3 regions of the Pseudoalteromonas sp. C2R02 genome follow, and region 3 is predicted to be linked to each of the others. Evidence: predicted binding sites of a transcription regulator. Region 3 holds the regulator's gene; each other region holds the start of a gene.

What was found. Region 3 encodes FNR, which switches genes on or off when oxygen is low (the NO sensors DNR and NnrR bind a similar motif). Its sites were predicted from a motif close to TTGATCTAGATCAA; they were not measured.
Positions count from the first base shown of each region.
Region 1: the regulator FNR is predicted to act here: its motif matches at 3,485-3,498, upstream of KO527_RS14330 (DUF4856 domain-containing protein).
Region 2: the regulator FNR is predicted to act here: its motif matches at 1,941-1,954, upstream of KO527_RS16770 (acetate kinase).

Region 1 covers NZ_JAHKQC010000034.1:242,424-253,017, forward strand. The annotation lists gene KO527_RS14320 (TonB-dependent receptor) at 1-253, opposite strand, end outside; gene KO527_RS14325 (imelysin family protein) at 269-1,549, opposite strand; gene KO527_RS14330 (DUF4856 domain-containing protein) at 1,638-3,374, opposite strand; gene KO527_RS14335 (TIGR02647 family protein) at 3,657-3,890, shown strand; gene maiA (maleylacetoacetate isomerase) at 3,965-4,606, opposite strand; gene hmgA (homogentisate 1,2-dioxygenase) at 4,606-5,934, opposite strand; gene KO527_RS14350 (MarR family winged helix-turn-helix transcriptional regulator) at 6,021-6,464, shown strand; gene KO527_RS14355 (TonB-dependent receptor) at 6,569-9,796, opposite strand; gene KO527_RS14360 (S1/P1 nuclease) at 9,867-10,594, opposite strand, start outside.
Region 2 covers NZ_JAHKQC010000037.1:66,986-77,579, forward strand. The annotation lists gene sbcB (exodeoxyribonuclease I) at 1-1,369, shown strand, start outside; gene yfbV (terminus macrodomain insulation protein YfbV) at 1,463-1,909, opposite strand; gene KO527_RS16770 (acetate kinase) at 2,079-3,278, shown strand; gene pta (phosphate acetyltransferase) at 3,278-5,416, shown strand; gene KO527_RS16780 (ACT domain-containing protein) at 5,868-6,257, shown strand; gene KO527_RS16785 (PTS glucose transporter subunit IIA) at 6,257-6,763, shown strand; gene KO527_RS16790 (hypothetical protein) at 6,809-7,135, opposite strand; gene KO527_RS16795 (ArsC family reductase) at 7,407-7,760, shown strand; gene dapE (succinyl-diaminopimelate desuccinylase) at 7,757-8,887, shown strand; gene KO527_RS16805 (M15 family metallopeptidase) at 8,884-9,555, shown strand; gene syd (SecY-interacting protein) at 9,663-10,214, opposite strand; gene queF (NADPH-dependent 7-cyano-7-deazaguanine reductase QueF) at 10,282-10,594, shown strand, end outside.
Region 3 covers NZ_JAHKQC010000028.1:38,380-48,973, forward strand. The annotation lists gene KO527_RS10280 (lipoprotein-releasing ABC transporter permease subunit) at 1-704, shown strand, start outside; gene KO527_RS10285 (DUF4826 family protein) at 878-1,318, shown strand; gene KO527_RS10290 (GNAT family N-acetyltransferase) at 1,423-1,881, opposite strand; gene KO527_RS10295 (cupin domain-containing protein) at 1,989-3,137, opposite strand; gene purB (adenylosuccinate lyase) at 3,353-4,720, opposite strand; gene hflD (high frequency lysogenization protein HflD) at 4,779-5,378, opposite strand; gene mnmA (tRNA 2-thiouridine(34) synthase MnmA) at 5,392-6,519, opposite strand; gene ttcA (tRNA 2-thiocytidine(32) synthetase TtcA) at 6,627-7,559, opposite strand; gene uspE (universal stress protein UspE) at 7,730-8,656, opposite strand; gene fnr (fumarate/nitrate reduction transcriptional regulator Fnr) at 8,761-9,504, opposite strand; gene KO527_RS10330 (sulfite exporter TauE/SafE family protein) at 9,539-10,213, opposite strand; gene ccoS (cbb3-type cytochrome oxidase assembly protein CcoS) at 10,210-10,404, opposite strand; gene KO527_RS10340 (heavy metal translocating P-type ATPase) at 10,421-10,594, opposite strand, start outside.

The sequences.
Region 1 (10,594 bases), on a different contig from region 3:
CGTCTTCTTCACGAATATTTACACCTGGCACTGATGCTAATATTCGATGGATATCATCATACTCATGTTTTTCAAGTTCAAGCTCTGTTAATAAAGTTGAAGATCCAGATTCAGTTCTTAACTTATCACCATGACTTAGAATCTGCATATGTTCTATTGCTTTATTCTTTACATCATCTGTTGTATCGCCAGCAATTGCAGCAAGCGGATTAATTAAGGTTGCGACTGATAATGCTAATAATGTTTTTTTCATTTTGGATACCTTTGATTAATCGTTGTCGCCAGCTGAAGATTTTGGCAGCTCTAAAGCGAGTTTATTGATAAAATCATTTTTAAGTTGATCCGTAATATCCTTTACCTTCGCGTGTGCATGTTCAACTTTTTCATTTTCAGAAATTAATGCAGTTTTTAACTCTGAGTCAATTTGTGCTACTGCATTTTTTGCATCATTGATCCCCTGAATCATAATATCTTTAGTATCAGAAGCGCCTTCTTCTACTAAAAAATCATCAAAACCAGTTTTAGCGTCTTCACCTTGCAAATTACCTAAAAATAATTTTTCAAATGCAACTAAGTTCGCTTTTATATTTTCTAATGAATAGCCAGAATCAAATGATTCCACATCTTCAGCACATACTTCAAAACCACAAGAATTAGCAAACTTACCTAATGGCACACCTAATTTTTTATCTTTTACGATTGAATCGGTATAAAACATAGCATCTGAGATTAGATTGACTGCTTTATGAGTAGATTCAAAGCTATTACCAGGCTGACCTGCATTTTTTAGTTCATTTGCATAACCGTTCTCGCCAGTCCATTCACCTAATAATTCATTACCGTTATTTGTTAAATCTTCACCTGCAGCAACTGAAAATTCACAGCGAGCAACTTTACGTTCTTGATCCGTTCTTGTATTCCAATCAGACAATGCATCTCCTGCTGCGCTAGAAGAACAATTGTGATTTAAATCTGTACTAAATAATAAATGCTCAATGGCGACTATACCGCGACGGGTTGCTACTCGTTTGCTTATGTCGTAGGGGCGGCTTGGGTCATTATTAATCATGCCATCTTCAAAATATGCCACATCTTGGTCAACATTACATTTACTGACTGATGGCCAAGAATATATTCTATTTCTTAATTCGCCATCATCAGCAGATAACGGACCTAATTGCATTAACTCTGCTTGTTGCCAAACAGAAGCTGTATTCATCCAAGCTAGTTGCGCTGCTTTTTTTGCATTTTCTACTTGTGCTTGAGCTGAAGCGTCACCCATTGTAGGATCAAAACTTGATTCTAAATTACAGTATGTAGTTAATGCTGTCTTTTGCAGGTTTGTTTGGTTTACAAATTCTTCAAATGTAGGTGTAATCACGTTATCAGTCAGATTTGCAATCAATTTTGCTTCATCAAAATTAACTGGAACAGTACCACCACCGTCACCAAAACCTGGTCCACTGTTACTACTCGTACTTTCACCACAGCCAGATAATACTAAAGATAGCGCACTTACAAGAACTAATGGCTTAAAAATTTTAGCCATGTTTTACCCCTTACTTTTCAAGGTTTATTAATACAACAAAAGGTCAGACTCAAAGAGACTAACCTTTTGTATTAAAATATATTAGTGACTACCAATTTTGAACATTGTCAGCATCAAAATCATATGCAGCTTGTAAAATATTACGCGCTTCAAGTAATTGTGTTTGATACTCTAAAATCTCAGCTTCACCCACAATTACAGGTTTGTTACCTAATAATGTATTAACTTCAGCAAATTGTGCAGAAGTCATTGGCGACTCAGGGTTAAACTGTAGATTTAATGCAAATCCTTTCATCTCAGAAAAATGTTTAGCCATAGTCGTGAAATCACTTACTGAGTATTCACCTTTTAATTTGTCTAAGTCTGCTATTAGATCATTGATGTAATGAACAACTGTTGCAGAAATTGATTTTTCCCATGCAATAGTTGCTGTTTTAGCATAACCCTTAAGTTCAGCAGCTTGTTCATCAGTAAAGGCTTCATGCGTTGTAGCAATTAAATTACGGCCAGCTAAGAAAGCATCCATAGCTTCTTTTGTTAAATCAGTTGCAACAGTTGCGCCACGGTCACGTTTAGCTGCATTTGTAGAATTACCAAAGTTAAATTCAGCTTTTAAATCAATTAAATCATCAGCGTTTGTATCGTGTTTTCCATTCCAATCAGAACGACCATCTTCATCTGAAACTTTGCCAGCAATTTCTGTATCAGTGTAATTTAAATAATCACGTGCTGCACCGAAATAACCAAAACCTTCATCCCACTGATGCTCAAGGTTTGTATAAGTTTTACCATCAAGTTGGTTTACGTTATCAGTTAATAGACCTTTACCTTCATAATCATTATCTAGGTAGTCATCTGCGCCTTGTGAGAAAGCAACAGCACCTAATAGGAACTTTTGAATAAGTTGTTTAAGGTCAACACCATCTGCTGTAACATAAATTGTGTCAATTTCTAATCCATTTGGTGTTGAAGCACCACCAGCAATTAAAGCACGATCTGTTAATTGGTCAAATAATTCATCAACTAAACCTTCTGGTGTATTATTTGTTAAACCATCCCAACCTTTAAAACTTGTGCCATCAGTCCAGTCTTTATGCTGACCTTTACTATCATTACCAGCAAGCTTACCTACTATGTTTTTATGTGAGCTTGAAATATCTAATAAGCTAGTTTGCTTAGCTGTAGGGTTAGTTGTTACTGTTAATAAACGATCTTCCCAAACTGAAGCGTAATCATCGCTAGTTACGCGATAAATTTTATCTAGTTCAGTTTGTAGACCCGCTTTATCTAATGTTTGTGCATCAGTTACAAACTTATCAGAACCAATGTAATTATATATTTCTTTTATTAAAACATGACGTGCGATTTGGCCAGAATATGAAACTGTTGATTCACCATCTTCAAATCGACTTGTAAATCCGTAAAAATCAAGTAAGTCTGTTACTTCAATAGTAAGATCTTTTTCAAATGTATTATTTGCGCTATCAGATACAGATACTTTTACAGTAACAGAAGTTTCTTTTTCAAAATCTATTGATGTATCAGCTTTTAATTTAAGACTTGTTCCAGAGATTTCAAATCTTTCATCAGAAGTAGAGAAAGTAAAAGTATCACCTGAGTCTGAATCAGTTGCAGTCAGAGTTCCGACTTCAGCAGCTATTGCATTTTCTGAAACTGAATTTGCTGATAATGTAATATCAGTAGGTGCTGTATTTACTGGCTCAACCGGTTTTTCTTTGCTGTCGCTAGAACCACCACAAGCTGTAAGGCCTAAAGTACCAGCTAAAATAGCTGTTGCCAAAATAGATTTACGCATATTAAACATAGATAACCCTTGATTCTATTGAAGTATTTAATTTTTATGGGGCGTATTATATAGGTATACCAATGATAATCAATATCATTTGCAATAAATTTAACATTTTTAATAATAATGTGATTTATATCAAGGTTTGAGTTTAGTTTAGATTACACCGATTAACATATAAAAAATTAACTTTTTTGCAATATCATGGTTTAAATCAATTTTTATGCAATTAATACTTTAAATTAGGACAACAACAGGCTATGTTTTAGCTGACAATAAAAATAGTTAAGGTGTGAATATATGCAATTTAGTCAACATATGTGTGAAGAACTTGATTTAATTCTGAAGTTTCCAATGGATAGTATGATGCAAGGCCTTAAAGTTCATCAAGATGCAGAGCCTGCTCTTGTGGAAGCAGCAAAACGTTTATTTGAAAAAGGAATTATTGATCAAAAAGATGGCGGATACCTAACAGACTTAGGCTTAGATCTAGCAGAGCACGCACAAACGTTACAATCAGCTTTGAAATCATAAGATATAAAGTATTAAAAACCATCATATTAAATAATGCCCAATATAATAAGAGGGCATTATTATCATTAGGCTAACTAAGTTGCATCTAACTGATTTTCCGGTGCAGCATCAATGAACGCGGTCATTTGATTACATAGCGCGTAAACCGAAGCGATTTTTGGATAGGCAGACATATCTACTTTGAATCTTAATGCATTAAACACTTGTGGTACTAAGTTAATATCTGCAAGAGTAGGAGTGTCACCACAACAAAATTGACCTTGATACAAATCAGACTGCTCAAGCATAGTTTCAATTTTCTTAAACCCAACTTCAACCCAATGTTTATACCAAGTCGTTTTTTGTTCGTCCGTTACTTTTAATTCTGACGATAAATATTTTAAAACACGCAAATTATCAATCGGGTGAATATCACAGGCAATGGCATAGCTTAAATTTCGAATTTGAGCTTGGTTCCAATGATCGCCAGGTAAAATTGGAGCTTCAGGGTGCTCAGCTTCAAGCCATTCTAAAATTGCAAGAGACTGGCCTATATTGCCTTTCTCAGTTGCAAGTGCAGGTAAAAGGCCTTGAGGATTAACTTCTAAATAATCTTGTCCGTTTTGAGCCGACTTTAATAAATTAACAAGCACAAGCTCATGTTTTAAACCTTTTAAATTTAAAGCAATGCGGACTCTGTATGCCGCTGACGACCTAAAATAAGTATATAGTTTCATTATTTTTGCTCCGAGGTAGGGGCTTTGTAGTATTTTTTAATTTCACGCCAGCAGTCTTGATAATTTGGCTGACGCGTTTCACCTTGTAGTGCAAATTTAGTTGGCGAGATAATAAATTTTGACTCAAACATAAAGGCTAAAGTATTTTCATATCTTTGCGGTGCTAACTCAGCGTTTGATGCTTTTTCAAAAACTTCAGCTTCAGGCCCGTGAGGTGACATGCAATTATGTAAACTTGCACCGCCTGGTACAAATCCATGTTCTTTTGCGTCATATACACCTTCTATTAATCCCATAAACTCACTCATGATGTTTCTATGGTAGTACGGTGGTCTAAATGTATTTTCTGCTACCATCCAACGAGGCGGGAATACGACAAAATCTATATTAGCAACGCCTGGTGTACCAGATGGAGATGTGAGTACTGTGAATATTGAAGGATCTGGGTGATCAAAGCTAACAGTGTTCATCACATTGAAACGAGATAAGTCATACTTATATGGTCCTGCATTGCCTGTCCAAGCGACAACATCTAAAGGAGAGTGTTTTATATCACAGCGAAACATATTACCGTTAAATTTAGTAATAAGCTCAAAATCACCTTCTTTATCTTCAAAGGATGCGACAGGATACTGAAAATCTCTGTCGTTAGCATAACCATTTGCACCTACAGGGCCACGCTCTGCCAATTCATATGCATTACCATAGTTTTCACAAATATAACCACGTGCATTATCAGTTAACAACTCAACGCTAAATTTAATCCCTCTTGGGATCACTGCAATTTCACCTGCTTTAATATCTAACTTACCACATTCAGTATGTAAAATTATCTGTCCATCCTGTGGTACAAATAAAAGCTCACCATCGGCATTGCAAAAATAGCGACCATCCATTGACGCATTTGCGACATAGATATGAATTCCGATACCTGTTTGTGCATTTACACTACCATTTGCAGCCATTGTAATTAAACCATCAATAAAGTCAGTTTTAACTGTCGGTATTTCTATCGGATCCCAACGTAACATATCTGGTGGAGTAGGGATTTCAGTTATTGGTGCACTGCGTATTAATGCATTATCAATAGGCTCATAGTTACCTTGCACAACAGAAGGACGGATCCTATAAAACCAATTTCTGAGATTATGAGAGCGCGGCGCTGTGAAAGCCGTAATATTAAATTGCTCAGCATACAAATCGTATTTTACTTTTTGTGGACTAAATTGCCCAACGGGTAGCGCACCTTCAAGTGCTTCAGTTTCAAATTCATTGCCAAAACCAGTCATATATTTTAGGTTTTGTGGTTCTGTTTTTATTAAAGTCATGATTTTAAGCTCGACGTTTAGAAATAAGCTTTATAAAAATACTCTCACGTGAGAGTATTTGCAATAATTATATTTGAGTAGATTTTATGACAGCAGAAAAAACGATTAAATTAGAGTCATTTTTACCGTACCGTATCGCAAACTTATCAAATAATATCAGTGAAGCATTTTCTGCAGTTTATTCGCTTGAGTATGGAATAAGCATTGCGCAATGGCGAATTTTAGTAAATCTATTTGAGAATGATTTTGTAACAGCCAAAAATTTAGGCAATCTTGCCTCAATGGATAAATCAACAGTATCCCGGGCCATTCAAATTATGTTAAATAGGGGCTATTTAGAAAAACGAGTGAACAAAGATGACAAACGCGCATATTTTGTAGCCCTTACCGAAGAAGGTAAAGAGTTATATTATGAAATAGCGCCTAAAGCGTTAACTTGGGAAAGTCATTTAAAATCAGGCATTTCAGATGAAGAATATGAATGTTTTATGTCGGTTTTAGCTAAGCTAGATAATAAAGTAAAAAGTTAAATTAACGATTTTTGTATCCGTTAATAAAGAATACAAAAAAAAACAGCCCTCAAATGAGGGCTGTTTTATATTTTGTCTCTAGGGAAAGACAATTACAAATCAAATTAGAATTTGTAACTTACACCAATCTTAGCTTGCCAAGCTGAACCACCAGCAATTGTATTATAGTTTCGCGTATCACGGCCGCCATATGGTTTATCGATTTTGTATTTACCGTTTTCATCTAAACCACCAAAATCATATACCACTTGATTTGCATATTTAATTTTCTTCTCTACACCCCAATCGCTGTTAAGAAGATTAGCAAAGTTGTCTACCATGAAGTATATTTGCCCTGAATGCCCTTCAGCAAACCCAGGGATATCTTGTTTTATGCTGATATCCATAGTTGTTACCCAAGGCTGAGTTCCTGTATTTCTATCAAGGATACTACCTGATGCTGAAATCCCGGCTTCATCTAAGTAACCTTTAAGTTCATCCCAGCTAACACCTGACTCATCCCAGTTTACATTAGGATCATCTGCACCTGTTGGAATATATGGTAAGTAAGCACCTTGAGAGTAGAAATCTCTTGTATCTCCAAAGTCACCATCTTTATACATGCCCATAGTGTAGCTAAATGGACGACCTGAACGGCGTTCAAAGAACATGTTAAAGCTCGTAGCATATCCAGCAAAGAACTCAGTTGAATAACCTAAGTTTAATTTAAAACTATGTTCAACTTCATAAAAACCGCGAGACACCATATCTTGGTTACGGTTTTTAATGATGTTGTGTTTGTAGTTACTTTGACCTTGAGATGCAGAACCAACATGATTCTCTTCAATATCCTGATGCGCGTAGCTCATCGTCATGCTCACGCCACTATCCCAACTTTTCGCTAAAGAAGTAGAGAAAATAATTGATTTACCATCATCATCGGCATTAGTCATCATGATATCAAAGTTATCTTCATAGATACTTTCATTGATCACTCGCACTCCATCTGCAGCACGCTCACCAGAATCTTTAATACCCGTATTAACCCAAACAGCTTCATTTTCTTTCTTTTGATACATCAGTTCAGAAGACCAAAGGAAGTTATCCCCTGCAAAAGGAATATCTAGAGTATAATCAACACCTATTTGTGCGCGTAAACTAGTTGGAAGATCAAAATTAGGATCTATATAATTAACGCTACCGGCACCTGATTCTAATGAGTCTTTAATTTCTTGTGGTACAGTAAATGAATCAACTATGTTGTCTTCATTTTGATAATAGCCATTTGTTGCAGAGCTTGGCGCAGAAACTAAAGTAATGCCATCCATAGTGAACGGGTTGTTATACCAAACATTTGGAATACCACCTTGGAAACGACCAATGCCACCACGCACAACAACATCATCGCTAGCATAATATTTAAAACCAACTCTAGGTAATATTACGTCAACACCATCTAAATTTTCTTGGTTTGAAATACCATTGGTTTCTAAAAAGTTAGTATTTAATGTTGGTTTATCATCTGAAGATAAACGCTCATAGCGTAAGCCTGCTGTTAGCTCTAAATCATCAGTTACATAGAATGTATCTTCTAAATAAAGCGCTAAAGTACTGCGAGAAGCATCATATGCTGTATCGTTAGAATCATTGGTATAAGCATTAGCATAATTAAAATCGTATTTACCGATCTTTTGATTTTCAAATAATTCAAAATCATCAAATGTCCAACTGCCTAATGAGTTCTGTGCAAATAAGTTATATAAATTTAAGTTTTCGTATTGCGCACCAAACTTAATTTCATGATCGTCAAGTAAGTAAGTACCATCGAATGATATAATTAAATTTTTAGTTTGTGAATGGTTATCATGGTTAGTACCAGCTGCACCAAACTCGACTGACGGCTGATCACGTCCTTGACTAACTTTAACGCTACCAAAATTTGAATTATTGATAGTATCAGATGATACATCTTTATAACTTACACCGATTTCAGTTGAAAGTTCATCTGACCAATCAGAGTAAAGCTTAACAGCAAAGTTATCAAATTTAGTAACGTAGTTTGCACGACGAGACTCTAATGCTATGTTTTGCCCACCAAATGTAGCACCACGACTATCTTGGTCATCTTGCCATTGATAAGTAAAATCTGCACGATGGCTATCTGATGCATTCCAACTAAGTTTAACTAATAAAGTTTCGTTGCTGTCTTCAACATCGCCACCTAATGAATCTTGTATACCATATGTAGTATTTAAAGTAGACATAAAGCTGTTAAAGCTTTCTTGCGTCATGTTGTATTCATTAGTGGCGCCACTACCTAGGAAGCCATAATCAGTTTCGATTACACTTTTCCAATTACTATAATTAACAAAGAAGAATAATTCATCTTGAATTAGCGGACCACCAACATTAAAACCAAAACGAGTATCAGTATTACTCGGCTCTACTTTCTTTGTTGAATAAGTTTTGTGACCAGTTTCATCTAAAATGGCATTACCTGGATAGTGCTTAGTACCATCAGGGTCTTGAACAAACTCAGCATAATTGTTTTGCCCTAATACAGAGCGATCACCAGCTAATTCAGGTGTTGACTGCTCTACAAAACCAGAGAATTTAAAGTCATTTGTACCAGACTTAGTTACAGCGTTTATAGTACCACCACCAAAGTTGCCTTTTTTAGCAGAAAATGGTGAAACATCAACAGATACTTGTTCTATAGCATCAAGTGAAACTGGAGGTTGTTGTGTTGCATACCCACCGAAATTGAGACCAAAGTCATCATTTTGACCTATGCCATCAACTGTTAGGCTATTTGAACGTGGGTTACCACCAGCAATCGTCATCTCACCATTACCATTGATACTTGCTAAAGGGTTTAAGCGAGCAACATCTTTAATATCTTTATTAAAGCTTGGCATATTTTCAATCGTAGCTTGACCAAATACACTACTGGCGCCACCTACATCTTGTAAAACTCTTACACCAGAAACTTCAATTGTTTCCATTTTTTTAGATGCTAGCTGAGCATTTACACGCTCCGTTTGACCTAAAGAAAGGTAGATGTTTTCTAACATGTCGTCAGAATAAGTATCAGAATCAATAACAATAGTATATGGACCACCAACACGCAGACCTTTTGCAACAAATACACCATTTTCGTTTGTTGTTAATTCTCTTGATGTACCTGTAGGTTGATGAACTACAGTAATTTTTACATTACTAGCAGCATCGCCTTGCGGAGTTAAAATTTTACCACGCATTGCAGAAGAAGTTTCTGCTGCCATTGCGCTTGCCGATAAACCTAACGCAAAAACTAACGCGCCAGTGATCTTCGAAAGTTGATAAGTTTTCATTTAGTCGTTTCCCGTGTAACAATTATTTGAAAGTTAATTTGCTTTTATATTATTTATCTACTGCTTTGATTTAGTGGTTGTTTAATGAATTCACTAAAGGTATTGCTGATTTATCAAATATGCGATTCAATAAACCCGCTAATCTAATGCCACCTTGCGTTAAACGCTTTTTAACGACAGGTGTTTGTTCGTATACATAATTATATCTGTAATCTCCATCGCCAATGTCATATAACTTCTGTGCTATATAAAACGACTCTAAAATCCAGTCTTTCGGTTGACTATTTAAGTATTTTGAAATGAGAGTTTTATCGTTTGTATCTATAAAGTGTGCAAATTCTGTAAAAGATAAATTTTGGTTTTCAACTAATAAGCCATCCCAAAGAGAATGTAAGTTACTATGTTCACCAAAAAACTTAACTTTAATACGGTTTCCACCACGGTCTTCACTGTGGCCAACATGCATAGGCTGATGAATATCACCAACAACATGTACTAAAAATTTAAAATAAAAACGTTTGTCTTTAAGAGAAGAGGAGGGACTTTTTAAAACTGAAGTTGCTTTTAAAATTAAAGCATAAGCATCAGTGACTTCACCAGATTGTGCTGAAATATTATAAGACGAAGGTTTAAAGTCTGATGCCTTACTGATATTAACGTAGTGATATTTACCTGATTCTTTTTGCCAAAATTCATCTGGATTTGACCGCATTTCATCAGGCCAAGTTGAAACCTCGGCTAATTTTTCACCCTCTAATAACGGTAAAATAGCTTGTAAAGTTGTTTCGGTTAGATGAT
Region 2 (10,594 bases), on a different contig from region 3:
TCGTCCTAGCCAATTTGCAGGCATTCGCACTGATTTTGATTTAAACATTATTGGTGAACCGCTTATTATTTATTGTAAACCTGCGCCTGATTTTTTACCTCATCCAGAAGCATGTTTAATAACAGGCATTACACCGCAACATGCACAAAAACATGGTTTGATTGAAGCTGAGTTTATTAAAAAAATTCATGATGAATTCAGTGTTAACCAAACCTGTGTTGCAGGCTATAACAGTATTCGTTTTGATGATGAGGTATCACGTTATACGTTATATCGTAACTTTTTTGACCCTTATGCTCGAGAATGGCAAAACGGTAATAGTCGTTGGGATATCATTGATTTAGTAAGAGCCTGTTATGCACTTCGCCCTGAAGGTATTAATTGGCCAACGAAAGAAGATGGCAGCCCTAGTTTTAGATTAGAAGAGCTGACTAAAGCCAATGGTATTGAACATGCTGCAGCCCATGATGCCTTATCAGATGTATTAGCGACAATAGAGTTGGCTAAGCTTATCAAACAGAAACAGCCTAAATTATATGAGTTTATATTTAATTTAAGAACTAAAAAGCAAGTCGCTGAGCTGATAGATATTCATAATATGACGCCTATTGTGCATACATCTTCTATGATCCCTGCGACGCAAGGCTGTACAAGTTGGATGGCGCCAATGGCATTTCATCCAGTCAATAAAAATGCGGTTATTTGTTATAACTTAACTTATGATCCAGCGCCATTATTTGAATTAAGCGCTCAAGAAATACAAACCCGTTTGTATACGCCAAAAGCAGATTTATCTGCTGATGAATTACCAATAGGTTTAAAGTTAGTTCATATCAATAAATGCCCAGTTGTGGCACCAGCAAAAACGTTATTGCCTGAAAACGCAGCCCGTTTAGGTATAGATAGGGAGCAATGTTTAAAAAACTTGGCTAATTTAAAAGCCGACTCTGCTCTAAGACAAAAAGTAATTGATGTATTTTCAGAGCAAAGGGATTTTGGCGAAACTACCAATCCTGATTATCAATTATATAACGGTTTCACTTCACGTAATGACAAACAGTTATTTGATGAAATCCATGAAACCAAACCTGAACATTTAGGTAATTTACAACTCGATTTTGAAGATAAAAAGTTTGAAACTTTATTTTTTAGATATCGCGCTCGTAACTGGCCTGAAACACTTGAAGCACATGAACTCGATACGTGGCGTACTTATTGTAAAGATAAGATCATGAATGGTGAAGATCAACCCTCTATTGATGCGCAAGACTTCATGCTCACCCTTGAAAACTTAGTACATGAGCATGATGGGGATGAGAAGAAGCTGACAATTTTAAAATCGCTTTACCATTACGCACAAAATCTATAAAACGAATTTACCTTTTTGGTTATCAACCACAAAAAATCCCCATGCTTTTGCTATGGGGATTATTTAATTAAATGATTATTTTATTCAACAGGCTTAAAACATATCGCGAGTAAAAGCGCGATCCATTTTATCAAACATCTCTTTTAATAAACTCGCAAGTTCAAAGTATTTAGGTCTTGCACTGCTTATTTTAGGCTGATGACCATTTTCTTGCATTTTAACTTCTATTTCACGGTACCAGCTTGCTAAACTCGGTGGTAAATCAGTATCTGAACGTTTACCTAACCATAATAAACCTTGAACAGGTAAAGATAAAAAAAACAAACTGCATGCTAACGCTTGCGGTAAATAATCGGCACCAAAATATTGAATTTGAACCAACATGCTAATTAATGCCAAAGCAGGCATAACCAACATTGCTAATTGTGTTGCCTTAATCACACGGCGTTCTATAAATATAGGAGCTAACTCAATGCGATCGGGCCATAACTTACAATATTTTTGGCCTTCTCTAATTTGCACCATCAAAGTTTTTTGCATAGTGACTCCTCATAAAATAACTTACTAAAAATTGGTCTAAATCAATTCTATAATCCATATATAGTATAGACTATACCACAGCTAGGGGAATTGTCTTTATCGCCTTAGTGTTAATTTATTTTGTAACTTATGGTTTTTATATAAAACCACTCTCATATCAGGAAAAATCATGCCCCAGCAGTATGTACTTGTTTTAAATTGCGGTAGTTCTAGTCTTAAATTTGCCATAATAGATGCGCAATCTGGTAAGGAAACACTATCAGGCTTAGCTGAATGCTTAGGCCTTGAAAATGCAAGCTTAACATATAAATTGAATGGCAATAAACATACCGTTTCTTTGGCTCAAAATGCACAACACGCTCAAGCAATTTCCCTATTAGTGCAACTTATAAATGATAATAAATTATCAGATCAACTTATTGCCGTTGGTCATCGTGTTGTTCATGGCGGCGAACAATTTACCGGCTCTGTTATTATCAATGAAGAAGTGATTTCGGCAATTACTAAAGTATCAGCCCTTGCACCTTTGCATAACCCAGCTAATTTAGTTGGCATTGAAGCCGCAACTAAAGCTTTTGGCACTTTACCTCAAATTGCAGTATTTGATACCGCATTTCACCAAACTATGCCTTCAAAAGCTTATTTATATGCATTGCCATACGCTTTATATAAAGAACATAGTGTTCGCAGGTATGGCTTTCATGGCACTAGTCATTACTTTGTATCTGGACAAGCTGCTGAAGTTTTACAAAAACCAATCGAAGATATTAATTTAATCAGTGCGCATTTAGGCAATGGCTGCTCTGTTACCGCTATTAAAGGTGGTAAAAGTGTTGATACAAGTATGGGTATTACACCACTTGAAGGCTTAGTGATGGGTACCCGAAGTGGTGATGTAGATCCAGGTTTGTTTAGCTTTTTAAGTAACTTAGGCTACAGTGCAAAAAAAATAGATAACTTACTAAACAAAGAAAGTGGTTTATTAGGTTTAAGCCAACTATCAAATGATTGCCGAACCATAGAAGAGCAATACGAAAAACAAAACCCACAAGCAATTCTGGCTTTAAATGTTTTTTGTTATCGTTTAGCTAAATATATTGCTTCTTATACTGTGCCATTAGGTAAACTTGATGCCATTATTTTCACTGGTGGCATAGGTGAAAACTCGAATTTAATTCGAGAAAAAGTACTTAACTTGCTAACGATATTTGGTTTATCAGTTGATAACGATAAAAATTTAAAAGCGCGTTTTGGCAAGTCGGGTATCATCACCAATAACAATTCAGGTCCTATCGCACTTGTTATTCCTACAAATGAAGAATGGGTGATCGCACAAGATTCTGCTCAGCTAGTTAAGGAGGTAAAATAATGTCTCATCGTATTATGTTAATTCCTGTATCTACAGGAGTTGGTCTAACATCTATTTCTGTTGGTTTAGTACGTGCCCTTGAGCAAAAAGCAGTTAAAGTTAACTTTTTCAAACCTATTGCACAACCTAGAAGCAATGATAAAGGCCCTGAAAAATCAACTGAAATAGTGAAGATTGGCTCTTTGATCCAGCCTCCACCTTCAATTGACTTGCCTTATGCTGAACAAATGATCAGCACAGGTAAGGGTGATGTTTTATTAGAGGAAATCGTATCGCGTTTTGAGCAACATATTACCAAAGGCGATGTAGCTATCATTGAAGGTATGGTACCAACTCGTAAACAGCCTTATGCTGGGCGTGTAAATAGAGAAATCGCACAAGCTTTAGGTGCCCAAATCATTTTTGTTATTACGCCAGGTAATGATACTAATGCACAACTTGAAGAAAAGTTAGAAATCGCTTCAGGCAATTATGGCGGTGTAGAACATAAACGTGTATTAGGCTGTATTTTTAATAAAGTCAATGCACCCGTTGACGAAGAAGGTAGAGCACGCGCAGATTTAGCTGAACAATTTGATGTTGAAAAGTTAGAAAGCGAGCAGCATAGACTGGCTGCTTTACCACTATTTAGAAAGCATCCTTTTAAATTACTTGGCAGTGTTCCTTGGAACTTTGACTTAGTAGCACCGCGTGTAATGGACTTAGTTAAGTACTTAGATGCTGAAATTATCAATGAAGGTGATTTAGAACATAGACGTTTACGTCGTGTGGCATTTTGTGCAAGAACAGTTTCAAATATGTTAAGTCATTTTACACCGGGTATTTTATTAGTTACTCCTGGAGATAGAACCGATATTCTTGTTGCTGCGTGTTTATCAGCAATGAATGGCACTAAGCTTGGTGCCATATTATTAACAGGCGGTTTTAAACCTGAACCGAGTATCATGAAATTATGTGAGCAGGCAATGCAAACTGGCTTACCCATCATTTCAACTCAAACTGATACTTGGCGCACATCTCTATTATTGCATAACTTTAATATGGAAGTACCAGCAGATGATGAGCAACGTATTGAAAAAGTAAAAGATCACAATGCAGCTTATTTAGATGCCGATTGGTTAAAAAGCCTTACCCATGGTGTTGCTACTACGCGTAAAATGTCGCCTCCAGCATTTCGTCATTTACTTGCAAGTAAAGCAAGTAAATCTCAAAAAACGATTGTTTTACCTGAAGGTGAAGAACCTAGAACAGTAAAAGCTGCGGCAATATGTGGCGAAAGAAATATCGCGAAAACAATTTTATTAGGCGATAAAGAAGAAATATACAGAATTGCAGAGCAGCAAGGCGTTCAGTTAAACGAAAATGTGACTGTACTGACCCCGAGTGATATACGTGAAAACTACATAGAAAATATGGTGGAACTACGTAAAAGCAAAGGACTAACAGATGTCATAGCCGCTGAGCAACTTAAAGACAATGTGGTGCTTGCCACTATGATGTTAGCAAATAACGAAGTTGATGGTTTAGTATCAGGTGCAGTTAATACCACAGCAAATACCATACGCCCACCACTGCAATTAATTAAAACAGCTGAAAATGCTTCTTTAGTATCCTCTGTATTTTTCATGTTATTACCAGATCAAGTATTGGTTTATGGTGATTGTGCAATCAACCCTGACCCTACAGCCGAACAACTTGCTGATATTGCAATACAATCAGCTGATTCTGCAGCCGCCTTTGGAATTGAACCTAAAGTCGCTATGATCAGTTATAGTACTGGTAGTTCTGGTGTTGGTGCTGATGTTGAAAAAGTCAGATTAGCGACCGAAATTGCACAATCTAAACGCCCTGATTTAGTCATAGATGGTCCTTTACAATATGATGCGGCTATTATGGAGAATGTTGCTCGTAAAAAAGCACCTGATAGCCCTGTAGCTGGTCAAGCTACTGTATTTATATTCCCAGACTTAAATACTGGTAATACAACCTACAAAGCTGTGCAGCGAAGTGCTGACCTTATAAGCATAGGTCCTATGCTTCAGGGTATGAAGAAGCCAGTAAATGATTTAAGTCGTGGCGCTTTAGTTGATGATATTATTTACACCATCGCATTAACGGCAATACAGGCTACGCAATAAAAGTACATATAAAGTATGAGTTAAATGGTGTTTTTTTATGAAATAACATTAAAAACTTAAGTTAAGAGAAATAAACTGTTTGTTTACTCTGTTTATTTCTCTTTTTACTGATAACAAAATCAATCAATTTTTGTGCCATATCATTTTAGCTATAAATAACATAAACTTAAATAGAAACCACCAGGTTAACAACAAGGTTATCCACAGATTCTGTGGAAAACAAAAGCGCTAACAATTCAATGTGACCTAAATAAAGTACTTTTTATAAAGCACCTCTTTTGGGCTATATGTACTAAAATTAAACTAAACAAAGTAGAAACACAGTTTATATAAAAATTTTCATTAAAATTAAACTAAGTTAAACTTGCCTAAACTGGCTAATGCGCGTAATTTTAATAAATAGCTTTCTAGACTAAAATTTTTAGTATCGTAATTTTAAATAAGGAAATTCATGTCAAAACAATCCTTAGAGTTAATGAAAGAAACATTTACAATCCATAGTTTTGATCCTTCAGAGCAAATACCTGAACAAGTCTATAATGCACCGGTATATTTTATCGCCAAAACTTACGATGAACTTTCCATTGTGTGTCCTGATTATTTAAAGCTCAATAGTAATGAATCCGAGTCTGGCTGGGCAGCTTTAGAAGTTTTAGGACCTTTAGGGTTTTCAATGACGGGAATTTTATCAAATATCTCAGGTATTTTAGCACAAGAAAAAATCTCTATTTTTGCTATCTCAACTTTTGATACCGATTATATTTTAATTAAACAAGAATTTATGGATAATGCAATTAATAGTCTTCAAAAAAACGGATATAACGTTATCAGCGGTCAATAATGTCGATTCATAAACAAATCATTTTTGCAACACAACAACAAGTCGTCAATCTCGGTTTCCCTGTAATGTCACCCTTATCAGGCAGAATTAAACCTCTAGAAGAACACCCTGAAGTTATCTTTTCTACAGGTGTACTTGGCTGTGGTTTAGCACTTGAGATCAGTAGTCATAAAATTATAGCGCCATTTGATGGCATAATAGAAAAAATAAAAATGGGTGGAACTGAAGTATATTTTAAAGCTAGAAATGGCTTAAGGCTTTTAGTAGCGCTAAATATTGATCCTAGCTATTTTCCATTACCAGGTTTAGCAATCCTAAAACATGAAAACCAAAATGTTAAAGCTTCAGAAGCTATCGTTCATTTTGATTTAAGAAAAGTACCCACTCCTATCATTGCTTCGGTGACTATTTTAAACTACCAAAAATTAGGTGCGATATATTATTCTCACAATCAAATCACCGCAGGAGAAGATGTACTGTTTAAAGTTACAGCTAAAAAACGTTAATAACTGAGCCTAGAATACTAATCATACTTTATAAGGTGTATTCTATTACCTTGTTGTAGAAAACCGACTTCTTTCATATTGACGAATTTGTTGTTTAGCATAATCACTTTTTGCATAGGCTTTAACTTTCTCTACCCCTACAATTTCAATCATGCTCAAAACAAAATTGCCCGTGTGCTCATGATGTAACTCACAATTAATCTCATCTATAGCAAGTTTAGATAAAGTCTTAGCGTTATATTTTGTATATTGCATCACAGTTTTATCATATAGAAACTGCTCTCCAGATATCTTTTCATGCCTCACTTTAAAACACCCTGTTAATAGAAATGCAAGCGCCAAAGCGATTAAAGTTATGAATAATTTGTTCATTTTAACTCTTAATTGATATCTAAATATGTAACGAAGTAATTAATAAATTCGCCGAAAACATTCATATAACTAGATAAAGTCACATTTTTTAGATAAATTTCATTTGTTATTCATCTTCATTATATCGTTAAATTATGGCCATGAAGTAAATTGTTGTAATCAGAGTTACATGTTTTGTAGTCCAGCATAGGAATAATTGATTAGCTGAAAAGCACTTACAAATATGTTTAAATGTCGGTAATTTAAAGACTTCAAAGAACTGGAATTAAAAATGAACAAAACAGTTATGTACGGTATAAAAAACTGCGACACCATCAAAAAAGCAAAAAAATGGTTAGAAGCCAATGATATTGCATTTGAATTTCATGATTATCGTGTACAAGGTTTAACAAGCGAGATGTTAGTTGAGTTTGAAGCTGCACTTGGCTGGGAACTGTTATTAAACAAACGAGGCACAACATACCGCCAACTAACACAAGAACAAAAAGATGGCTTAAATAAAGACACTGCCCTTGCGTTGTTATTAGAGTTTCCTGCGATGATCAAACGACCATTATTAGTACATAACAATACATCACATTTAGCTTTTAAAGACGCACAATATAAAGAGATTTTTAATAAATGACCTCCTCTGTTATCGATTTAGCACAAGCACTTATTCAGCGCCCTTCGATTACGCCACATGATGAGGGTTGTCAGCAATTAATGGCTGAGCGTTTAACTGATGTCGGTTTTAATATTGAAAACATGTTTTTTGTAGATACTCAAAATATGTGGGCCAGAAAAGGTGATAAGTCACCTGTTTTTTGTTTTGCAGGTCATACTGATGTTGTGCCTACAGGTCCTGAAAATGAATGGCAAATCCCCCCTTTTAGCGGTGAAATTAAAGATGGCTATTTGCATGGCCGTGGCGCTGCGGATATGAAAGGCTCTTTGGCCGCTATGGTGGTAGCAACTGAACGTTTTATTGCTAAATATCCAGATCATAAGGGCTCTATTGCATTTTTAATTACGTCTGACGAAGAAGGTCCATTTATTAATGGCACAACACGTGTCATTGACGAACTTGAAAAACGTAACGAAAAGATGGATATGTGTCTCGTTGGAGAGCCCTCTTCAACAAAAGTGTTAGGTGATGTTGTTAAAAATGGTCGTCGTGGCTCATTAACCGGCTTTTTAACTGTAAAAGGCATTCAAGGTCACGTAGCTTACCCGCAGTTAGCACTGAACCCAATTCATTTAGCTGCGCCTATTATTGAAGAATTAACTAATACCCACTGGGATTCAGGTAATGCATACTTCCCTGCCACCAGCTTTCAAGTTTCTAATATCAATGGCGGCACAGGTGCTGGCAATGTAATACCGGGCTCTGTAGAGGTTCAATTTAACTTTAGATTCAGTACTGAAGTGACCATGGAAATTCTACAAGAGAAAGTAAATGAGATCATAAAAAAACATAATGTAAATTATGAATTAAACTGGGTTAGAAATGGTTTACCGTTTTTAACTGATACCGGTCCTTTGGTAGATGCGACTGTAAAAGCAATTAAGCATATTCAAAATATAGATACTTCGCTAGAAACATCAGGCGGTACTTCTGATGGTCGTTTTATTGCACAAACAGGCGCGCAAGTAATTGAATTAGGGCCTTGTAACGCAACAATTCATAAAATTGATGAATGTGTAAAAGCAGATGATCTTGAAATATTAACAGATGTTTATGAGCAAATTTTAATAGAGACTTTAACATGATTTTTTCATCTGAAGTTTTAACAGGGCAAACTGAAAAACACTTAGTCGAGTTTCATGGTTCTCTTGTTAATTGGGCAATAGTCACTGATTTGCAGTCATTAACGATTGCCGCGAAAAAAGCAGGCTTTGATTTAGCAATTGCTTCAAGTTTTAGAGATTTCGATAGACAACTAATGATTTGGCAAAAGAAATACAATGGTATTAACCCTGTATTTGATATCAATGATGACCCTATAGAGTTAAATGGATTATCTGATTTAGAAAAATGCCAAGCAATTATGTTGTTCTCCGCGATTCCTGGTGCGAGTCGGCATCATTGGGGTACTGATTTCGATTTTTATGATAAAGCCGCAATTACTGATAAATATCAAATTCGTTTACAACAAGATGAATATAGTGAAGGCGGTAGATTTGCAGCTTTAACTGCTTGGCTAGATGACAACATGGCAGAGTTTGGTTTTTATAAACCTTATGATGAATATCGTGGTGGCATCGCCGCTGAGCCTTGGCATATTAGCCATAAATCTACAGCTGATATGATGCTTAAAAAGTTCTCAGTAAAAAAGCTTGAAAAGGTTTTAAAGCAATATGACTTTGCAGGAAAAGAAGCTGTATTAGCTAATTTGCCTGAACTCTATAAACAGTTTATCACTAATATAAATGTCTAATAAACATCTCTATATAGACAGATGTAGATATACTTAAAACGTCACTCCCGAAGAGCTTTATCGGGAGTCTTGTCTGTTGTTTTTATTGAAATATAACAGGCATCACACTAAGCAATAAAGTCTGCTTTAAGGTGTTCTAAAAACTCAGATACAGAATCCGAAATTTTTTGATGTGGACGTTTACCAACATATTCAAGCCAAACGTAACCCGTACAGTTCTCAACTGTCACTAATAAATCATCTTCTTGGGTTAGTGCGATAAAAACAGTTTCATCATGTTTTAATTTTTGCTTCATTAAAACATGGCCTGTGATATTTTGTTGTAATTGATCATAATCATCTTCACTCCAAGCCTGAAGTAAAACCAATTGTCCCCATGGCGAGCTTACCGTAATATTATCGGCATAAAAGCTACCGTAAAACTCACCTAACTCTTGAGGAAACTTAACCTCTAAGGCGCGACTTAAATTTTCCATATCAGTTTTTGGCTCTTTCTCAACAGCTTGCCACTGAATTTGACCATTTTCTAAGGTATCAGTCACTTCACAAGGGCTAGGCCATTGCGCATCATGGGCTACAACAGGAAGTTGATCTGTTTTTTGTTTTGCTTGATTTTGATATTGACTAAATAGGGTTTCTAACTTTTTATAAACTGACATACTGCATGATCACTTAACTTTCGTTACAATGGACGCAATTGTAACCTTAAAAGCAAAATTTATATATATGACAGCATACGACAATTCTGAAGCACTAAAAGGCACGCTTTTAGGCCAACAAACTGAATATAAAGATCAATACGACGCGAGTTTACTTTTCCCTATTCCTCGCAAACTTAATCGTGATGAATTAAACGTTGTTGAGTCTAACTTACCTTTTAAAGGTCAGGACTTATGGACTGGCTATGAGCTGTCTTGGTTAAACGCAAAAGGCAAACCTCAAGTTGCCGTTGCTGAGTTTATTTTCCCATGTCAAAGCAGCCATTTAGTTGAGTCTAAATCTTTTAAACTATACTTAAATAGCTTTAACCAAACCCGGT
Region 3 (10,594 bases):
AAGCAGCTAAAAAAATGAAACTAAAGTTAGTTGGCATTATTAAAATGGGCGGACCGATTGATCGCATGACAGCTTTGGTTAACTTATCTAAAACACAAGAAATACTAGGCTTTGAGAAAGATGAAACGAAAGGGTTAAGATTAAAAATTGATGATGTTTTTGCGGCTCAGACATTATCTATGACATTAGGTTATCAGTTAGATGATTACGTATATGTGAGTAGTTGGTTTATAAAACATAGTAATTTATATCAAGATATTCAGATGGTTCGCACGATAGTTTACTTAGTTGTATTACTTATTATTGCTGTGGCAAGTTTTAATATTGTCTCCACTTTAGTAATGGAAGTTAAAGAAAAACAATCAGATATTGCCATATTAAAAACCATGGGCGCAAAAGATAGCACAATAATATCTACCTTTATGTTGCAAGGGTTAGGGCAATCTTTGAGTGGAATATTCTTTGGCACCTTACTTGGTGTGTTATTAGCAATGAATATACCTGATATTTTTAATTGGTATAGTGAATTCACAGGAAAAAATGTACTGTCAGGCATTTATTTTGTTGAATTTTTACCCTCAAGATTAGATTTTACAGATGTTGCTATCACGGTCTCAATTACTTTAGTGATGACAGTATTAGCAACTGCTTATCCTGCATGGCAGGCAAGCCGGATTGATCCGGCAAAAGTACTCGGCCAATAAATAGTCAGACTTTGATTTATAAGTGCTGATATTTTAAACGGTCAATTATAAATTGAGCATATATACTTGCGTAGTGACTCATTACGACATAGAGTAAAGAAAAATAAGAGCTGAGCTCACTAATAAAATATTCCTTAGGGTTTATATACAAGAATAATATTTAGGAAGTAATCATGTCAGAAACAGAGCAAAAACCACAACAAGAACAACGTAGAGAGCTAACGCAAGAAGAAAATATCGCATGGCAACGTGAAGCCTTTCAAAATGCACAAAAGCATTTAGCTGGCAAAGGTATCATGCCGAAAACAATTATTGAAAAAGATAGTCGCTACTTATCTCCGCTTTTTGCTGTTTGGAAAATTAAATCAGAAAACGGTAAAACATATTGGGTTATATCTGGTCAATTACCAACAGATCATATCGAAGTAGGTGCTGCACCAACTGCTCGTGAAGCGATCCGCTATTTTTCGTTTCAATGGCAAATGAAAGCAGAACAAATTATGAAAGCGGGTGCAAGAGATAAAACACAAGTCGATTTTGCTAACTTGTTAGTTAATCGTGCACAAGGGATCTATGAGTTTTATGAAAAAGATGACCTTTGGGGCAATGAATAATGATTGAATTGCTAAAGCTTTAGCTACAATCTTAATAATTTAGATATACAAAAAACGAATATACTTAAAATATATTCGTTTTTTTGTTTTTAGATGAAGCATATTTAATGAACTAAACTAAATTCCGAAGTGGTAAAGCTTTCTATTGGGCAGCATAATCTTTGTCTTGCAATGCCTGCTTCCATAAAAACGGGACCTTTAGAAAAAAAGCCTGCTTTTAAAAATTTATCTTTTTCATGTAGGATACAATTAAAACTCATTTCAGTTGCACCTTGCTCCTTTGCTACTGAAACTAAATAAGAAAATAAGTTTTGATAGATATCTTCAGTTCTAAACTCTGGCAGTACGGCAACTCTGCTCATTAGGCCATCTTCAGATAGTCTGGCAGAAGCGATAATGATATTTTGTTCATTTAAAAGTACAATGTGCTGAGATGTTCGGTCTAGCTGATCAAACTCTATATGTTTGGGAATATGATATTCACATACAAAAACCTTTTCCCTCAAGGCTTTTAAGCGTTCCCTGTTTTTTAACCAATTTACTTGTTGTAGCTGATATGACATGTTGAAACCCCATTTTTTGACCCTAAATTCAGCACAGTTCGCAATAGCATTTATCAGAAAAAACTCTGCGGCCTTTTAAGTTCTGATTTAGGGTATAGGTCTAAACTTTATTCAACGTACCAGTAACCCTCATTTATGATCTTAGTCAAAGTTTCGATAAACAGTGAAAAATTAATTGAACTTTTTAACTGGTCGGATGTTATAAAGCTATAATCTGTCAGTAATTGAATACTTTGAAGCATCTCAAGTGGGAAAATTGTATTTTCTCCTTGATAGCTAAAAATGATTGAATCCCTATTTACTTGATATAATGCTCTTAATCCACCGATACGAACAAAGTTAATATCTTCTTGGCTGATCAAATCAATAATATCATCGCAAGTATACTTATCTTCAATTGGTGCAACATCAAGTTCATGTTTTGCTTCAGACATAGTACGACCTAACCATGTTTTTAAAGAATCTTTATCTTTAATGACATCTAATAATAAGTTTTGAATATTAGAGAGTTCATCTTCTTGAATTTCACCTATAGAGTCTCTTAATTGTAGCTGAGGATCACTGTAACGTCTTTTACCTAGTTCATTATCTATTAGGTGATCAGCAAATGAAGATAGCATATCTGTTTGATTAGGGGCTCTAAAACCAACAGAATAGTTAATTGCATTTTCAACTGCATAACCTTCATGAGGACAGCTTGGTGGAATATATAAAATATCACCTGGTTCTAATACAACATCGATACAGGCTTCAAAGTTTTCAATTTGAAGCAAGCTATTACATGGGATCACTTCTTTTAATTTTGGCTGTGGCATTCCAACACGCCAGTGCCTTTTACCTTCGCCTTGTATAATAAACACATCATATTGATCTAGATGTGGTCCTACGCCACCTTTAGGACTAGAAAAGCTGATCATCAGATCATCTATGCGCCAATTTGGAATAAAACGAAATGCTTCTAGTATTTCCGCTGCTTCAGGATGCCAATGATCTACTGCTTGAACTAATAAAGTAGAATGAGTCGGTTTTAAAAGTGAGAAGTCTTCAAATGGGCCATGATGTGCATCCCATTTATCATCTTGATTGGTAATGATGCGAGATTCTATATTTTCTTCCATGGCTAAACCAGCAAGCTCTTCAGCTGAGATAGGATCTTGGAAGTTTTCAAAACCAGCTTTGATTAATAACGGTTTTTTTTGCCAATATTTTTCTAAAAACTCGCTGTGGCTTAAATTATTGATATTTAATTGATACATAGATCTGCTCCGCATCTCTATTGAGGCCACTGGGTGGCAAAGTTGAATGTATTCTTCAAGTTGATATTAATAGTTAAATATTAGTTATTAAAATCACATGCAGAGGTGCTATAAGTTTATTTACTGTTCTTGTAACAAAAAAGCGAATATGTATTATCATATTCGCTTTTAATTTCATTTCTAGCTAATGGTTTTAATAAATCCGCAAAGCGGGTTTATAGTTCATCAACAAAAGCAATTGCGCGGCCAATGTAGTTGGCTGGAGTCATAAGCTTCATTTCAGCTTTAGCTGATTCAGGAAGTTCTAAACCGTCGATGAAATCAGCCATAATTTCTTGATTTACACGTTTACCACGAGTTAAATCTTTAAGTTTTTCATATGGCTTTTCGATACCATATTTACGCATAACTGTTTGAATCGGTTCAGCAAGTAATTCCCAGTTTTGATCTAATTCTTCAAGTAATTTGGCTTCATTTACTTGTAGTTTAGTCATACCTTTTAGTGTTGATTGGTATGCAATTACAGCATAACCCATGCCTACACCTAAATTGCGTAAAACAGTTGAATCTGTTAAATCACGCTGCCAGCGAGATAAAGGTAATTTTTGTGCTAGGTGAGCAAATATAGCATTTGCTAGACCTAAGTTACCTTCTGAATTTTCAAAGTCAATTGGATTAACTTTATGTGGCATAGTTGAAGAACCAATTTCACCAGCAATGGTTTTTTGCTTGAAGTGACCTAATGCAATGTAGCCCCAAACGTCACGGTCAAAATCTAATAAGATAGTATTGAAACGTGCGATCGCATCAAATAACTCAGCAATGTAATCATGCGGTTCGATTTGAGTTGTGTAAGGGTTTAAAGTAATACCTAGGCTAGTAACAAATTCTTGTGCGTGTTGATGCCAATCATGTTCTGGGTAAGCACTTAGATGAGCGTTGTAGTTACCAACAGCACCATTTACTTTACCTAACATTTCAACTTGAGCAATTTGATCACGTTGACGTTTAAGGCGCATGTAAACATTCGCCATTTCTTTACCCATAGTTGAAGGTGAAGCAGGCTGACCGTGTGTACGCGCCATCATCGGAATACTTTTGTACTCAACTGCTAAATCTTTAAGGCTTGAAAGTAATTTATCACAGTAAGGAAGTAATACTTCATCACGCGCTTCAGTTAGCATTAAAGCATGAGATAGGTTATTGATATCTTCTGAAGTACAGGCAAAGTGAATAAATTCATTTACAGCGTGTAATTCAGCGTTATCAGCTACTTTTTCTTTTAATAGGTATTCTACAGCTTTAACATCGTGATTAGTTGTGCTTTCGATGTCTTTAACACGTTGTGCATCTGCTTCGCTAAAATTAGTAACAATCGCATCTAATAATGCATTTGCTTCATCACTAAAACTAGGTACTTCAGCAATTGCTTCAGCGCGTGATAGCGCTTGTAGCCAGCGAACTTCTACCGTTACACGGTATTTTATTAAACCGAACTCACTGAAAATGCTACGTAGCTCTTTAGTTTTACTACCGTAACGCCCATCAACAGGTGAGATCGCGGTTAATGCTGAAAGTTCCATTATAACTCCTAATTAAATATACGAAGAGTCTTATGCCTATCGTTAGGCATAAGATAATTTAAATCATAGATTTTGCTGTACGTACCAATTTACCCTTTGAGAGAATAAATTGACGACGTTTACCGCCCATTTGTCGCCATAAAACAGCAGCACGAATGCCAACTAGCAATAATGCACGGATTTTGTTTTGGGTTTGTTTCTGCTGTAATAAACTTGGCTCACCAAACACTTGAATACGCTGTCCAAGTGGACTGACGACATCTGCGTATATATCAGCTAAGCCGGCTACAACAGACTCATCTGTAATTTCAAAATGAGCTAAGCGACGCTTAATATCTTCTATTTTTGTGCCCAATAAGTTTAATTGTTGTGGTTTGCTATTTAAAGCACGTTCTAATTGGATTAATCCACCCACATATTTTACTAGTTCAACACTTTTTTGTGGGCCAGAATCAAGTTGTTGTACAACGAGTTGATACCCTGTTTTTAAATCGCCTTGACTTCGATAAATTTCTTCAGGGCTGTTTGGATCAGTGACAACTAGAGATGACAGCATCATTTCAAGGTCATAAGTATTAACAGATTTTCCTTGTGCTACTTTTTGTACCATGTGTGCCGCTTGGCACATGGCAGCAAGTGCCATAACTTGATATTGCATGCTAAGTATGACCTTATTTAATCACTGAATCGATAATACCACCGCCTAAACACACTTCGCCATCATAAAACACGGCAGATTGTCCTGGTGTAACAGACGATTGTGGTTCATCAAACAATACGCGGGCATAACCATCTTCACTAACAAGCAAAGTACAAGGCAAGTCTGTTTGACGATAGCGTGTTTTAACTGTACAACGTTTAGTACCTTTTGGACCTGCTCTATCAAGCCAGTCTAGCTGATTAGCCATTAAACCATTTGAAAATAGGCGAGGGTGATTTTTGCCTTGACCAACAACTAATACATTTCGGTCCATGTCTTTATCAACAACATACCAAGGCTCACCAGAACCTTCTTTCATACCACCTATCATTAAGCCTTTACGTTGACCTAAAGTGTGATACATCAAACCTTCATGATCGCCAACTTGATTACCATCGGTATCTTCTATCTTGCCTGGCTGTGCAGGTAAGTATTTTTGTAGGAAGTCTTTAAACTTACGTTCACCGATAAAACAGATACCGGTACTGTCTTTTTTATTATGGGTAATTAAGTTTTGCTCTTCAGCGATACGACGTACTTCTGGTTTTTCTAATTCACCAACAGGGAATAATGTCTGCGCGATATGTTCGTGACTTAAAGCATATAAGAAGTAACTTTGATCTTTATTGTCGTCAAGGCCACGTAACAACTCAAATTTTCCGTTATTTTCTGTGCGTCTTACATAATGACCTGTCGCAATGTAATCTGCTTTTAAAGCTTGCGCAGCAAATTGTAAGAATGCTTTGAATTTTATTTCTTTATTACACATGATATCAGGGTTAGGAGTACGGCCTGCTTTATATTCAGCTAAGAAGTACTCAAATACGTTATCCCAGTATTCAGCTGCAAAGTTAACTGTGTGTAATTCAATACCTAACTTATCACATACTGCTTGTGCATCTTTTAAATCTTCTGATGCAGCACAATATTCATCTGTATCATCTTCTTCCCAATTTTTCATAAACAAGCCTTCAACCTGATAGCCTTGTTGCATTAATAAATATGCTGAAACTGAAGAATCGACACCACCAGACATGCCAACGATGACTTTAGTGTTTTTATTAGAAGATGAAGAATCGCTCAAATGATTATCGCTCATAGTAATTAAATAAATGCTAAATATTAAAGGCACGTATTATAGCACTAGAAAACCTCAAGGAATATAGTCAAATACTTTGAATATTCCTTTGAGTTTATAAAATAGACTTAGTTTAACTCAATTGCTTGAATTTCAACGCCGTTACTATCTTGTTCTTGTTTTAAACCGACAGGAATAGCGGGAATGTCAGGTTTGTCTAGAGCGACATCGCCATCTGCATTTGGCAAACCCGTTTTCTGCAGGTTTTTGAAATCAAAAATAGAATTATCTGCTAAGTGAGATGGTACAACGTTTTGCATTGCAGTGAACATAGTCGCTACACGGCCAGGGTGTTCAACTTCCCATTGTGCGATCATCGCTTTTATGTTTTGTCTTTGAAGATTTTCTTGTGAACCACATAAGTTACAAGGAATGATAGGAAATTCTTTTAGCATTGCGTATTGGGCTATCTCTTCTTCTTTACAGTATGCAAGTGGACGGATCACCATATGCTCACCATTGTCACTGGCAAGTTTTGCTGGCATACCTTTTAATTTACCGCCATAAAACATATTTAAAAACATGGTTTCTATCATGTCATCTCTATGGTGGCCTAAGGCTATTTTGGTAGCTTTTAGCTCTTTAGCTGTACGATACAATATACCGCGTCTTAATCGAGAACATAATGAACAAGTTGTTTTTCCTTCTTCAATTATATCTGTCACAATTTTATAGGTATTCTCTTCAACAATTTTGTATTCAATATCTAAAGTTTCTAGATATTCAGGTAAGATATGTTCAGGAAAACCAGGTTGTTTTTGATCTAAGTTAACTGCGACTAATTCAAATTTGATAGGAGCGACACGTTTTAATTGCATTAAGATATCTAACATCGCATAGCTATCTTTACCACCAGATAAACATACCATGATGCGATCACCATCTTCTATCATATTAAAATCTTTAATAGCCTGTCCCGTGCTACGTCTCAGGCGTTTTTCTAATTTATTTAAAGTGTGTTTAGCCTTGGTTTGAGCAGAATGAGAAGCAGGTGATGACATTAAGGACCCTATAATGATAATAGAAAGCTGAGCTATAAAATTAGCGCCGTATTATAAAGCAAAATTAAAAGTTAGCGAGTAAAAATATTTTTTAGTGAAATTGGTGAGCAGGTGTTTTGCTGCTTTGCAAAAAATATGGGTGGCTATCTTAGATTGATAGCCACATAAGGTTATTTAGCCAATGGGCTAATATAACCATCAGGTTTTAAGGCTAGAACATCACAATTTAAGGTATCTATAACATGTTCAGCTGTATTACCAATTAAAGCTGCACTGAGACCCGTTCTGCCGATTGTTCCCATAACAATTAACTCTGCATCCAATTCATTAGCAATAATGGGTATGACATCTTCTGGTAAGCCTTCTTTAATATGACATTGGCTTTGGGGAATATCATGCTGTTGCGCAAGTTCGTGGCATGCCTGAGTATGATGCACTTTAACAGATTCATTAAATTGAGTGGGATCAAATTCAGGAATTTCAATAGCAATATTAACTGGTGTGCCAGGGAAGGAGTTTACAATATGTAAATTGCCATCGATGAGGTTTGAAATGAATTTTGCATCATTCATTATTCTTTGATTAAGAGCAAGATGTTGTTCATCATCAGCAGAAGCATTCACAGCTGCGATGATATTGCCTTTTGCAGGCCATAAGTGCTCTTTTATTAATAATACAGGGCAAGGACATTTTCTAATTAAATGCCAGTCAGTTGGCGTAAATATCACTGATTTTAAAGTTGCATGTTCGTGGGTACCTTTTAAAACAATATCGTAGTTTTCATTAAGTACGGTTTGTATAATTGATTCGAAAGGGCGATTATGCCATATAACCTTGCAGTCAATATCTAAAGTTTCTTTGTATTGCTCTATTAACGAATTAATCCATGAAATTCTGTCATTTATAACAGCATTACGCATAGCCTCTCTTTCATCAAGAGATAGCATAGTCGTCATTTCATAGGAAAAATCGTATATGGTTAAAAATGCAGTGATTTTAGCACCAGATTTTTGTGCTAATTCAAATGAACGTTTTAAAGCGGTTTGTTCTGATTTACTTGGATCAATTACTGCAAGTATTTTTTTTATTGTATTCATCATTTAACCTCTCAAATTTGCTTACTTTTAGTGTAAGTTAAGTTAGCAGATTTGACAGGTTTAAATGAAAAAAAATTGTCTAAGATCAATATACAAAGACGAAATTATTCGCTTTTAGATTTGGTACCTGCAATTGTATTCAATTGCTCAAGATCAATAATGGTAATGAATTTACCTTCAACTTTTATTACATCTGACTTTTGGAAGCGGCTCAATAGTCGACTAATGGTTTCTACTGTTAAACCAAGGTAGTTTCCAATTTCTCCACGTGTCATAGTTAATCTAAATTCTTTTTTAGAAAATCCACGTTCACCAAATCGTTGAGATAAATTACAAATAAAAGCAGCTAATCTTTCTTCGGCTGTTTTTTTGTTTAAAAGTAATAACATCTCTTGATCGTAGTTGATTTCACTACTCATCATGCGCATTATTTGTTGGCGTAATTTTGGTAATTTTCCAGATAACTCATCTAAAGTAGTGAAAGGGATTTCACATACCATAGCAGTTTCCATAGCCTGTGAATAACTTTGATGTTCCATTTTAAATATACCATCAAAACCAATAATATCACCTGCTAGATGAAAGTCAGTGATTTGCTCATCACCTTGTTCAGAGATGGTATAAGATTTAAACGAACCTGAGCGGACCGCAAAAATAGAATTTAATTTTTTGCCGGCTTCAAATAGTAAATCGCCTTTATGAAATGGTTTTTTACGTTCGATGATATCATCAAGTTTACCCATTTCGCTTTCATTAAGTGTTACAGGTAAGCATAACTGACTGATGCTACAACTATTACAGCTAATTTGGCAATTTGAACTTGTCGGTATTTTATTTTTAAGATCCATTGAAATTCCGTCTATTTTAAACTACTACTATAGATTAATGCAGTGCGTTTTGGGTTGCAATAGCTAAAAGGTATAAACCGTAAAATACTAAGATATTACCTAGAACAATACGGATTATGCTGTTATTGAGCCAGTTATTGATAGTTTGTGCTGCAAAACTTAACCCTATCATGGCAGGTAAGGTGCCTAAAGCAAAACTAGCCATAAATAATGCGCCTGAACTCGCACTTTGTGTTGTGATAGCCCAAGTTAATGCAGAATAAACTAATCCACAAGGTAACCAGCCCCAAAGCGCACCATATGCCAATGCTTTTTTCTTTGTATTGAGTGGTAATAAGTATTTATTCAATTTAACAATATGCTGCCATATTGCGAATTTCCCAAATTTTTCTAACCAATTTAAGCTTGCTGTCAAACGCATGATATATAGGCCTACAAGCACCATAAAAATACCACTTATAAAAGATAAAAATAAAGAAAAATCGTTTGATTGTTTAGCAAAAACAGAACTAATGCCACCTACTAAAGCGCCGCAAATACTATAGCTTAATAATCTGCCTAAATTATAAAGTAGGGCATATTGTTGTGCTTTTGTTTTGTCTTCAATCGCAAATTGTAAAGATGATGCAATACCACCACACATAGCAATACAGTGCCCACTACCAGCTAGACCCATAAAAAAAGCGGTAAAAAATAAAGACTCTGTCATAGCGGCTGATTATTCTTTGGATCTTTCGTTTTGTTAGGTTTTGTCTTAATTTCACTATCGTCAAATAATATACTGTGGGCTTGTTTGTCTAAATCAGAAAACTGTTCACTTTTAACGGCCCAGAAAAAAACAGCGATTGCGATTATTACAAATATAATTGCTATCGGAATTAATACATAAATGATGCTCATTATTTCAATACCTTTGTTATGGTTTTAATAGTCTTAATGAATTTGTTATCACGATTATAGAACTGGCTGACATGCCAATAACAGCCATCCAAGGTTGAACCATGCCCATTGCTGCTAAAGGCAAAATAGAGCCATTATATGCAAGAGAAAGGGCTAAGTTTTGTTTCACAATACACCGTGTTTTATGACT